DNA from 2 places in the Kitasatospora arboriphila genome. Region 2 is predicted to be linked to the other one. Evidence: predicted binding sites of a transcription regulator. Region 2 holds the regulator's gene; the other holds the start of a gene.
What was found. The regulator HrcA, encoded in region 2, represses chaperone genes, less so after heat shock. The targets are predictions, from matches to a motif close to TTNGCACTCNGNNNNNCNGAGTGCNAA.
Positions count from the first base shown of each region.

Region 1 (5,795 bases), on a different contig from region 2:
GTTCCGGTAGTCCCGGCCCTCGGGGTCCCCGGGGTCGTCGAGCTCGTCCCCGTCGTCCCTGCTGTTCCTGTCGCCGCGTGCACGTCGGGGCGACCCGGCACTGCCGCCGTCGCCGGAGTCGTCACCGTCCTCGTCGCCGGCCTCGTCCGCGTTACTCGTGGGCGCACCGCGGGCGAGCACGCGCTGCACGCGGGGCCTGGTCCGCCGGTCGACGCGGCGGAAGTCCCGGGCCAGCGCACCGGGCCGCCACAGCTCCACGGCGACCGTCGCCCAGCCCAGCAGGGCCGCGGCGGCGAGCCATCCGGCCAGGACGTCGCTCGGCCAGTGGACGCCCAGGGCGATCCGGCTCCAGCCGACCGCCAGGACCGCCACGGCGGCCGCTCCGACGGCCCAGATCCGGCCCGCCCGCCCGGCCAGCGGCCAGACCAGGGCGACCAGTGCGGCGCAGGTGATGCCGGAGGCCATGGCGTGCCCGGAGGGGAAGGCCGCGCCGTCGGCGTGCGCGACCGGGTCGGCGAAGTGCGGGCGGTCCCGGCCCACGACGTCCGCGAGGCCGATCGCGAGTGCCCAGCCGAGGGCGCCCTGGACGGCGGCCCAGGAGGCGAGGGTGCGGGCCCTGATCGCCCACAGCCAGGCCGCGGCGCCGAACAGCAGCACCCGCATGGTGACCGGCCCGTCGATGTCGCCCAGCGTCTGCATCGAGGCCGTCCACGCGGTGTGGCGGCGGGCGTAACCGTGCAGGGCGCCGACCCAGTGCTGGTCGAGCCGGGTCAGCGGCCCCCAGCCGCCCGCCACCAGCCCGAGCAGCGCCCCGAACAACAGAGTGCCACCGAGCGCCCACAGGGCGTGTCGGGCGACGGGCCGACGGGCGGCGGGAACGGCGGACGGGTGCATGGCAGACACCTTCCCAGCGGCGGTGTGCGGAGCGGACCCGGCGCGATCGCGATTCGGCATCTTTTGTGCGGAGAAGGTGCGATCGGGAGGTGTTGTTCGTTGGAAGGGGCGGTAGCGCCCGCGACTGTTGCGCACGGTGGCCGCGCGATGGCGGAGCGTCGATCGCCTCGGTGAAAATCGGCAGGATACTGCATGAGGCGCGAAAATCTGAGTGAGTTGGGAATGTTGTCCCATTTCTGTGCGTTGGATCGTTACGCGTGAGCCTCCAGGAGGCCCGCACTTGTATGAGCAGCGCAGCCCCGCGCGAGCCGCGCCGCAGACCCGGCAATCCAGCAAGGGAGCAAGCATGGCCACTCGTGCCGTCGTTCGCGACAGGGCCGACCGGACTCGCTCGGCCCGGCCGACCAACCTTGAGGCCGACCGCGACCTCGTCGGCATGTACCTCGACGAGATCGCCAGGACGCCGCTGCTCGACGCCGCCGAGGAGGTCCAGCTCTCGTTGCGCATCGAGGCCGGGGTGTACGCCCAGCACCTGCTGGACGAGGGCGCCCTGCCCGAGGGTGCGAGGCGCGAGGAGCTGGAGGCGATAGCCGAGGACGCGGAGCGCGCCAAGGACGTCTTCATCAGGTCCAACCTCCGGTTGGTCGTCGCCGTGGCCCGCCGGTACCCGCGCAGCGGCCTGCCCCTGCTGGACCTCATCCAGGAGGGCAACGCGGGCCTCGTCAGGGCGGTCGAGAAGTTCGACTACGCCAAGGGCTTCAAGTTCTCCACGTACGCGACGTGGTGGATCCGGCAGGCGATCACCCGGTCGATCGCCGACCAGTCGCGCACCATCCGGCTGCCCGTGCACCTCGTCGAGGAGCTCGGCAGGATCCGCCGGGTGCAGCGCGAGAAGTCCAAGGAGCTGGGCCGTGAGGCCGATCCCGCGGAGATCGCGGCCGAGCTGGACACCACCGAGGAGCGGATCAAGGACGTGCTCGACTGGGCGCGGGACCCGGTCAGCCTGAACATGTCGGTCGACGACGAGGGCGAGACCCAGTTCGGCGACCTCGTCGAGGACACCGGTGCCGTCTCGCCGGAGGACGCCGTCATGGTGATGCTCCGGCGCGAGGAGCTGGACGACCTGATCGGACGGCTGGACGACCGGACGGCGTCGATCATCCGGTCCCGGTACGGCATGGAGGACGGCCGGGAGCGGACGCTGACCGAGGTCGGCAAGCAGCACGGGCTCACCCGTGAGCGGATCCGCCAGATCGAGAAGCACGCGCTGGCCGAGCTGAAGAAGATCGCCGACCATGCGGGCTTCGAGGCGGCCTGACCGCGGGAGCGGCGTTCGCGGGCCCCGGTCCGGGCAGTGCCCCGGGCCGGGGCCCGCGGCCGTCCGGCACCACCTAGGCTGGTGGAGAAGAGAGCGGGAGGCAGGACGATGGGCGAGCGGACCGTCGAGCAGGACGGGCAGCCGGGCGGGAAGTCCGGCACGAAGCCGGGGCGGCAGGGGCCGTCCACGGCGCGGCTGGTGTTCGGCGACCCGCTGGACCGGCAGACCGCCGACGACACCGACGCCGGCTGGGGCGAGCGCCCCGGCGGTGGTTCGGCCCGCGGGCTCGACTGGTACCTGAGCCAGCGGCCCCCGCACCACGGCGACTAGCTCCCGCGGGCGCTGCGGCCCGGCGCGGGCCCGTCCGGCGGCCATGCGGTCGGTCAGCCCCGGCGGACGAGGGCGTCGCGGATCTCGGTGAGCAGGACGACCTCCTTCTCCTCCGCCTCCAGGACCTCCTCCTGCGCGGTCTTCCGCTTCGCCATGAAGTGCAGCATCGGAAGGACGAAGACGAAGTAGACCACCGCGGCCGTGATCACGAACTGCACCACCGCACTGAGCACCTCGCCCCACAGGATGAAGACGCCGGACGAGACGGACCCGTCCGCGGCGAGTGTGCACGGGCCCTTCAGGCAGGAGCGGTAGGACGCCAGGTCCTTGGTGCCGAACAGGCCGATGATCGGATTGATGATGCCTTTCACGAACGCATTGATGATGTTCGTGAAGGCCGCGCCGATCACCACCGCGACCGCGAGATCGACGACGTTTCCGCGGAGCAGGAATTCCCTGAAACCCTTCATCCCGCAACGACACCACAGCGGATCGGCGCGTCAGGAAATCGGCGCGCCGGATTTCGGGGAGCACTGCCGCCCGCCGCTCAGTGCGGGGGCGGGGCGGTGCCCGTGCAGCGCGGCGCCGCCCCCGGTTCGGTGGTCGCCGTGGAGGCGGCCGCCATCGGCGGTGGGCCCGGCCGGAAGGGCCCGGCGGCGAGGGCGGTGGCGGCGGCGAGCAGCCCGGCGGCCAGCACCCCGGGGCGGTGGCGCACCGCTTGCTGCAGCCGGTGGCGGCCGCCGGAGCCGCGGCGGATCGGCGGGAAGTCGGGCACGCTCCGGCGGGGCGGGACGGAGCACGGCGGCGGGGGAGCGAGGTGGGTGGTCACGGTGTCGGCGGCCTCCGGTCGGCGGTCCGCGGACCCGGCCGGGCCCGCGGACAGCAGAATGCGCCGAGCCCGGCACCTCCGGAATTGCCGACCGATTTCCTGTGGAAAACCCCGGCCTGTGGAAAACCCGCCTCACCCGAACGGCGCAATCAATGCCGCACGCCTGCTCAGTCGCACACCGGGCGCAGGCAGGATCCCGGCCGTACACCGGGGCGCAGCCGGAACCCCCGGCGCACACGCAAAGGCCCGGTGCCGCTCTCCACGGGGGAGTGCGGCACCGGGCCTCCGGTGCGAAGACTCAGCTCGCGGCCGGCGCCGAGGCCGTCGACCCCGAGGACGCGGCGGCCGGCGCGGAGGACGTCGAGCCCGAGGACGAGCCGGTGGACGAGGTCGAGGACGACCCCGAGCTCACCGAGCTGCTGGAGGAGGAGCGGCTGTCCGTGCGGTAGAAGCCCGAGCCCTTGAACACGACGCCGACCGCCGAGAAGACCTTGCGGAGCTTCCCCTGGCAGTCGGGGCACGTGGTCAGCGCCTCGTCGGTGAACTTCTGCACCGCCTCCAGGCCGTTGCCGCACTCGGTGCACTGGTACTGGTACGTGGGCACTTGCTTCCTCCTGGCACTCTCGCCTGATGAGTGCTAACGATCGTCAATGATGCGGTATTCCGCTGGAACAGTCCAGCGATGCCGGGTGTGAGATGGGTCCGGGCCGCCGGGCCCGGGGCCTCAGTGCCCGGTTCCCGCACCCACGAGCTGCCGCGGCCCGGTGCCGTCGGCGTCCCGGGAGGCCGTGCCGGCCGGGGCCGGCACGCCCGCCCGGAGACCGTCGTCCGCGGCCTGCGCCCCGGACGCGGAGCGGACCGGAGCGGCCGTGGCGGCGTCCCGCGGAGCGACCAGCAGCCCCCGCAGGGCGACCAGCGCGACCAGGCCGAGGCCCGCGCCGACGACCGGCACGAGGAAGCCGGCGGACGGCCCGCCCGAGTCGATGAGTCGGCCCGCGACGGTGGAGCCGACCGCGAGGCCGAGGCCGATGGCGCCGGTCAGCCAGGTGAAGGCCTCGGTCTTGGCGCCGTCCGAGACGAGCGTCTCGACCAGGGTGTAGCCGGTGATCAGGGTCGGCGCGATGGCCAGGCCGCAGAGGAGTCCGGCGACGGAGAGCGCGGTGAGGTTCGGCATCGCCCAGAGGGTCGAGCAGCCGAGCACCAGCAGGGCGTAGCAGCCGAGCATCCGGCTGCGGGCCGAGCGGCGCCAGGCGACCAGGCCGTAGAGCACGCCGGCGAGCATCGAGCCGCCGGCGAAGATGCCGTACACGGTGCCGCTGGCGCCGGCGCGGCCGACCGACTCGGCGAACGCGGTCACCGAGACCTGCATGGCGCCGAAGACGGTGCCCACCCCGAGGAAGGCGCCGGCCAGCAGCCGGACACCGGGGGAGGAGAGCGCGGAGGGGCCGCGGCCGCCGGCGGTGCGCGGGTGGCGGGCCGGGGCGGTGCGGCGCTGGGCCGCGAAGGCCAGGCCGCCGGCGACCGTCAGCGCGGCCTCGGCGATCAGTGCGGCGGAGGGGGTGACCGTGGTGGCGATGGCGGTGGCCAGCACCGGGCCGACCACGAAGGTGAACTCGTCGGTGACCGACTCGAAGGCGAACGCGGTGTTCAGCGTGGCCGGGGAGTCCGACAGCCGGGAGACCCAGCGGGCCCGGACCATGGCGCCGATCTGCGGCACCGAGGCGCCCGCGGGGGCGGCGGCTGCGAACAGCGCCCAGGCCGGGGCGTGGCCCAGTGCCAGGCCGATCAGCGCGGCCACCGACACGGCGTGCACGGCGACGCTGGGCAGCAGCACGGCCGCCTGGCCGTGGCGGTCGGCGAGCCGGCCGGTCTGCGGGCCGACCAGGGCCTGGGCGACGGCGGAGACGGCCGCGACCGCGCCGGCGGTGCCGTACGAGCCGTGGGTGTCCAGGACGAGCAGCACGATGCCCAGGCTCAGCATGGCGTAGGGCAGCCGGGCGGCGAAGGCGGGGACCAGGAACGTCCAGGCGCCGGGGGTCCGCAGCAGTTCCGCGTAGCCGACCCGGGCGGGTGCGGACGCGGGTGCGGCATCGGGGCCGGCAGGCGCGGGCGTGCCGGGGGACAGGGTGTCGTCGACCGTTCGGCGGGCCGTCACGGTCGGTCCTTCCTGCTGCCTGGTAGCGCGCCGGGGAACGGGTGGGCCCCGACGGCGCCGAGAGTCGTCCTCTCGCGCGTCGACCGGGGTAGATACCGGGTCCTGCCGGCTGTGGGGTGGTGCGGGTGCCGGCGTCAGGCAGGGTGCTGCGGACCGCGGCCGCCGAGCGGTCGCGCCAACTCTGCATCAGGCAGATGTTGCGGGTTTTCTAGGTGTAGATCTTCCGTATCGATCGATTATATGGCAGCCGGGCCCTGTGAGGCCGCTGA
Region 1 covers NZ_BAAALD010000055.1:16,000-21,794, forward strand. The annotation lists gene ABD353_RS25195 (phosphatase PAP2 family protein) at 1-894, opposite strand, end outside; gene ABD353_RS25200 (sigma-70 family RNA polymerase sigma factor) at 1,241-2,212, shown strand; gene ABD353_RS25205 (hypothetical protein) at 2,321-2,542, shown strand; gene mscL (large conductance mechanosensitive channel protein MscL) at 2,596-3,012, opposite strand; gene ABD353_RS25215 (hypothetical protein) at 3,090-3,371, opposite strand; gene ABD353_RS25220 (FmdB family zinc ribbon protein) at 3,670-3,975, opposite strand; gene ABD353_RS25225 (MFS transporter) at 4,096-5,496, opposite strand.
Region 1: the regulator HrcA is predicted to act here: its motif matches at 3,986-4,012, upstream of ABD353_RS25220 (FmdB family zinc ribbon protein).

Region 2 (5,795 bases):
GGCGAACTCGAGCGCGTCGTCGCCCTCGGCGTCGGTGACCCAGACGACGCCCTGGCCGCCGTCGGCACCGGGCACCACCCGGGCCAGCCGGGCGCGCACCCCGGGGGTGGCGTCCAGCACCCGGGCCGGGCCCTCACGGTGCGTCAGCCAGTGCACGGTGCCGCGGACGACGACCGCGCCGGCCCGTCCGGTGCGGTCCGGGGCGACCGACTCCAGTCGGCCCGCCGCGGAGACCGGGTGCGGCTGGCGGCGGGTGCGCGGGCCGGCCGGCCGGACGTCCAGCCGGCGGGGCTCGGCGCCGTCCAGGTCGTCGAGCAGCCACAGGTCGCCGCCGCTGTGCCAGACCACCCGGGTGCCGTCGGTGGTGGCATTGCGGGCGTAGAACCCGCCGTCGGTGTGCCGTCGCAGGTCGGAGCCGTCGGGGAGGCTGGAGTACAGCTGCCCGGTGCCCTCGTGGTCCGACAGGAAGGCGATCCTGGAGCCCTGCGGCCCGCCGACCCACAGCGGCGAGTCGATGTTGCCGTCGAGACCGGTGTGCAGCCGTTCGAAGTCCCGGCCGCCGATCCACAGCTTGCCCGCGGTGCCGCCGCGGTAGCGCTTCCAGTGCGCGGGCTCCCGGCTGAACGCCGACAGCAGCAGGACGCGCTCGCCGTCCGGCTCGAACGCGAGCCCGCCGACCGGCCCGTACGGCAGTCTGGCCGGCTCGCCGCCCTCCAGCGGCAGCGCGAAGGCCCAGGTGCGGCGCAGGGTGGCCTGGCCCGCGGTGGTCACGGCGACCGGCCGGCCGTCGGGCGTCCAGCCGCGCAGCGCGGTGCGGGCGCTGCCCCAGTGGGTGAGGCGCCGGGACGGGCCGCCGTCGGTGGGGGCGACGTGGATCTCGGGCGCGCCGTCCCGGGTGGAGGTCCAGGCGACGTGCCGGCCGTCCGGGGAGAAGCGCGGGTGGCTGACCGGCGTCTGGTCCGCCGTCAGCCGCCACGCCCGGCCGCCGTCCAGCGGTGCGAGCCAGACGTCGTCCTCGGCGACGAAGGCGACGAGGTCGCCGTGCAGGTGGGGGTGGCGCAGGTAGGCGCCCTCGGAGGTGCTCTGCGGTTCGGTCACACCAGCACCCTAGGCACCGCCCGCCCGCGTCGCAGGGGGTTTCTTCTTGAGCGTACGAGCCGGTCGGCCGCCGGTGTCCGGACGGGCCCGCGGCCCGGCGTCAGGACCAGCGGCCGGTACGGCCCAGCAGCAGGGCTCCGGCCGCGACCCCGGCCGTGGAGGTGCGCAGCACCGACGGGCCGAGCCGGTACGGTGCGGCGCCGGCCTCGGCGAACGCGGCCAGCTCGTCCGGCGAGACGCCGCCCTCCGGGCCGACCACCAGCACGATGTCGCCCTCCGCGGGCAGCCCCGCGGCGGCCAGCGGTTCGGCGCCGTCCTCGTGCAGCACCGCGGCGAAGGCCGCGGCGGCCAGCACCGGGGCGAGCTGGCGGGTGGTCATGAGGTCCCGCACCTCGGGGAAGCGGAGCCGGCGGGACTGCTTGCCGGCCTCCCGGGCGGTGGCCCGCCACTTGGCGAGCGCCTTGGCCCCGCGGTCGCCCTTCCACTGCGTGATGCAGCGGGAGGCCGCCCAGGGGATCACCGCGTCCACGCCGACCTCGGTCATCGTCTCGACCGCGAGCTCCCCGCGGTCGCCTTTGGGCAGGGCCTGGACGACGACGATCCGCGGGCCGGGCTCGGGCTCCGTGCGGACGGTGCCGACGGTGACGTCCAGCGCGTCCTTGCCGTGCACGGCGGCCACCGTGCCGTCGACCCCGAGACCGCACCCGTCGGCCAGCGTGATCGCCTCGCCGGCCTCCAGCCGCTTCACCGCCGCGGCGTGCCGCCCTTCCGGCCCGTCCAGCCGCACCACCGCACCCGGCACCACCCCCGCCAGCACCGCACTCTCGACGACGAACACCGGCGCAGTCATGAAGGGTCTTCCTTACGAGAGTGAGTACCGAAGGGGCGCGGGGAACTGCGCAATTCGGATGCGGGCCACCGCACGGACCAGGGGTGGGCCCTGATCGTTCGGTAACCCGGCCCCGGACTGCGCAGTTCTCCCCCAGCCTTCGGCCGGGAGGTGCCCCCACGCGCCCCTGGCGGCCGGCCTTGGTCAGCGGCCGTTGAAGGCGTCCTTGAGGCGGGAGAAGAGGCCCTGCTGGCCCGGTGCGAACTGGCCGGACGGGCGCTCCTCGCCGCGCAGCATGGAGAGCCGCCGCAGCAGCTCCTCCTGCTCCGGGTCGAGCTTGGTCGGCGTCTGCACCTCGACATGCACTATCAGGTCGCCCCGGCCGCCGCCGCGCAGGTGCGTGATGCCCCGGCCGTGCAGCGGGATCGACTGCCCGGACTGGGTGCCGGGCCGGATGTCGACCTCCTCCAGCCCGTCGAGGGTCTGCAGCGGCACCTGGGTGCCGAGCGCGGCCGCCGTCATCGGGATGGTGACGGTGCAGTGCAGGTCGTCGCCGCGGCGCTGGAACACCGCGTGGCTGGTCTCGGCGATCTCGACGTACAGGTCGCCGGCCGGGCCGCCGCCGGGGCCGACCTCGCCCTCGCCGGCCAGCTGGATCCGGGTGCCGTTGTCGACACCGGCGGGGATCTTGACGGTGAGGTTGCGGCGGGCGCGGACGCGGCCGTCACCGGCGCACTCCGGGCACGGGGTCGGCACGACGGTGCCGAAGCCCTGGCACTGCGGGCAGGGGCGGGAGGTCATGACCTGGCCGAGGAAGGACCGGGTGACCTGGGAGACCTCGCCCTTGCCGCGGCACATGTCGCAGGTCTGCGCGGAGGTGCCCGGTGCGGCGCCCTCGCCGGAGCAGGTGGTGCAGGTGACGGCGGTGTCGACCTGGAGTTCCTTGGTGGTGCCGAAGGCGGCCTCCTCCAGGGTGATCTCCAGGCGGATCATGGCGTCCTGGCCGCGACGGGTCCGCGAGCGGGGGCCGCGCTGGCCGCCGGCGGCGCCGAAGAAGGCGTCCATGATGTCGGAGAAGCCGAAGCCCGCGGCGCCGAAGCCGCCCGCCCCGGCGCCACCGCCGCCGTTCGGCGACAGCGGGTCGCCGCCGAGGTCGTAGACCTGCCGCTTGGCGGGGTCGGAGAGGACCTCGTACGCGGCGTTGATCTCCTTGAACCGCTCCTGGGTCTTCGGGTCCGGGTTGACGTCCGGGTGCAGTTCGCGTGCGAGGCGCCGGAACGCCTTCTTGATCTCGTCCTGCCCCGCATCCCGTCGGACGCCGAGTACCGCGTAGTAGTCCGTGGCCACCAAATGCTCCGCTTGTTCCGCTTCTGGAAGTGCTTGCGTCCGACCGGCTGCGCCGCCTGGCGCAGCACGCTGTTACGACTCGGCCAGGATCTGACCCACGTACCGTGCCACCGCTCGCACCGCCCCCATTGTGCCCGGGTAATCCATCCGGGTCGGACCGATCACACCCAGCTTTGCCACGCTCTGGTCGCCCGAACCGTAACCGACGGAGACCACGGACGTGGAATTGAGGCCCTCGTAGTCGATCTCGCGGCCGATCCGGACGGTCATCCCGGACTCCGCGGTCTCGCCCAGCAGGCGCAGCAGCACCACCTGCTCCTCCAGCGCCTCCAGCACCGGCTGGATGGTCAGCGGGAAGTCGTGCCCGAAGCGGGTCAGGTTGGCCGTGCCTGCCAGCATGATGCGCTCCTCGTTCTGCTCGGCGAGGGTCTCGAAGAGCGTGGCGAGGACGGTGGAGACGACCGGCCGGTCGCCCTGCTCGAAGGCGTTCGGCAGGTCCTCCAGCGCCGCGGGGACGTCCGGCAGCCGGCGGCCGGACGCGTTGGCGTTGAGCTTGGCCCGCAGGTCCGCCAGGACGGTCTCGCCGACGGGGCCGGGGCAGTCGACGATGCGCTGCTCCACCCGACCGGTGTTGGTGATCAGGACGAGCATCACCTTCGCGGGTGCCAGCGCGACCAGTTCGATGTGCCGCACGGTGGAGCGGGTCAGCGACGGGTACTGCACCACGGCGACCTGCCGGGTGAGCTGGGCGAGCAGCCGGACGGTGCGGGCGACGACGTCGTCCAGGTCGACGGCGCCCTCGAGGAAGTGCCGGATCGCGCGCCGCTCGGGCGCGGTCATCGGCTTGACCTCGGCCAGCCGGTCGACGAACAGGCGGTAGCCCTTGTCGGTGGGGATGCGGCCGGCGCTGGTGTGCGGCTGGTGGATGAAGCCGTCCTCCTCCAGCGCGGCCATGTCGTTGCGGACCGTCGCCGGCGAGACGCCGAGGTTGTGCCGCTCGACGAGTGCCTTGGACCCGACCGGCTCCTCGGTGCCCACGTAGTCCTGGACGATCGCCCGGAGCACGGCGAGCCTGCGCTCGTCGAGCGGGCGCACGCCAGCACGCGTGTCGATGAGACGCTCGTCCCTGCGCTCGTTGGCCACGGGGCACGCACCTCCGTCTTCGCCCGTTGGACCTGGTGACCGATCCGATCCTTGGCACTCCGGAAGGCAGAGTGCCAGATTCGTACCTGCCAGTGTAAGGCCCACCCCCGACGGCAGGAACGGGCCTCCCGCGTGATCCTCGACCGATCTCGGGGCCGCGGGCAGTGCCCGGTGCGCCGGTGAGTGGCAGCATCGAAGGCAGCGAGCTACCGAAGGAGCAGCGATGTCGTCGACACGGCAGCACTCCCGCTTCGCGCCGGACCGCGGCCTGACCGGCCGGATGGTCACGACGATGTTCCTCATCGGCCTGGTCTACGTGGGGTTCACCGGGCTGCTGATCGTCATACTGCGCGGCGCCTGGCCGCTGATCGTGCTGCTGTCGGGCGGACTGTTCGTCGTGCAGTTCTGGTTCAGCGACAAGATCACCGAGAAGGCGATGGGCGCCCACGAGGCGTCCCCCGAGGAGTACCCGCAGCTGCACGGCACGATCGACCGGCTGTGCGCACTGGCCGACATGCCCAAGCCCCGGGTGGCGGTCGCCCGCAACGACATGCCGAACGCCTTCGCCACCGGCCGCAAGCCGGAGAAGGCGGTGGTCTGCGTGACCACCGGCCTGCTGCGCCGGCTGGAGCCGGAGGAGCTGGAGGGCGTCCTCGCCCATGAGCTGTCGCACGTGGCGCACCGGGACGTGGCGGTGATGACGGTGGCCGGCTTCCTAGGCGTGCTGGCCGGCGTGACGACCCGGATCGCCCTGTACGGCGGGTTCCTGGGCAACAACCGCAACAGCAACGACCCCAACACGGCGATCGCCCTGGTGATCGTCCCGCTGGTGAGCATGGTGGTGTACGCGCTGAGCTTCCTGCTGACCCGGATGCTGTCGCGCTACCGGGAGCTGGCGGCGGACCGTTCGGCGGCCCAGCTGACCGGCCGGCCGAGCGCGCTGGCCTCCGCACTGACCAAGGTGACCGGGCAGATCGCGGCCATCCCGACCGAGGACCTGCGCAAGGCGCAGCCGTACAACGCCTTCTACTTCGCCCCGGCGCTGAGCGCGCGGGACGCGGCGACCCAGCTCTTCTCCACCCACCCCTCGCTGGAGAAGCGGCTGGAGCAGCTCGCCCGGATCTCCGCCGAGCTCGGCCGCTGACGGCCGGAGAGGACCGCACCGTGGGATTCCTGGACGCGCTGCTGGGCCGGAGCAAGCCGGTGAAGCCGGACCTGGACCAGCTGTTCGGCATTCCGTCGGCCGCGCTGACCCTGGAGGCGGCGGCCGGGTTCCGGCCGACCGGGCTCGGCTCGGTCTGCTTCGCGGCCGTCGAGGGCGGCGCCTTCGAGGAGGTGAAGCAGCAGGTCCGGGCCCTGCTGGACGCCGACACCGACC
Region 2 covers NZ_BAAALD010000049.1:1,297-7,091, forward strand. The annotation lists partial or broken gene ABD353_RS23560 (S41 family peptidase) at 1-1,098, opposite strand, end outside; gene ABD353_RS23565 (16S rRNA (uracil(1498)-N(3))-methyltransferase) at 1,199-1,948, opposite strand; gene dnaJ (molecular chaperone DnaJ) at 2,132-3,274, opposite strand; gene hrcA (heat-inducible transcriptional repressor HrcA) at 3,347-4,369, opposite strand; gene htpX (zinc metalloprotease HtpX) at 4,641-5,561, shown strand; gene pspAB (PspA-associated protein PspAB) at 5,582-5,795, shown strand, end outside.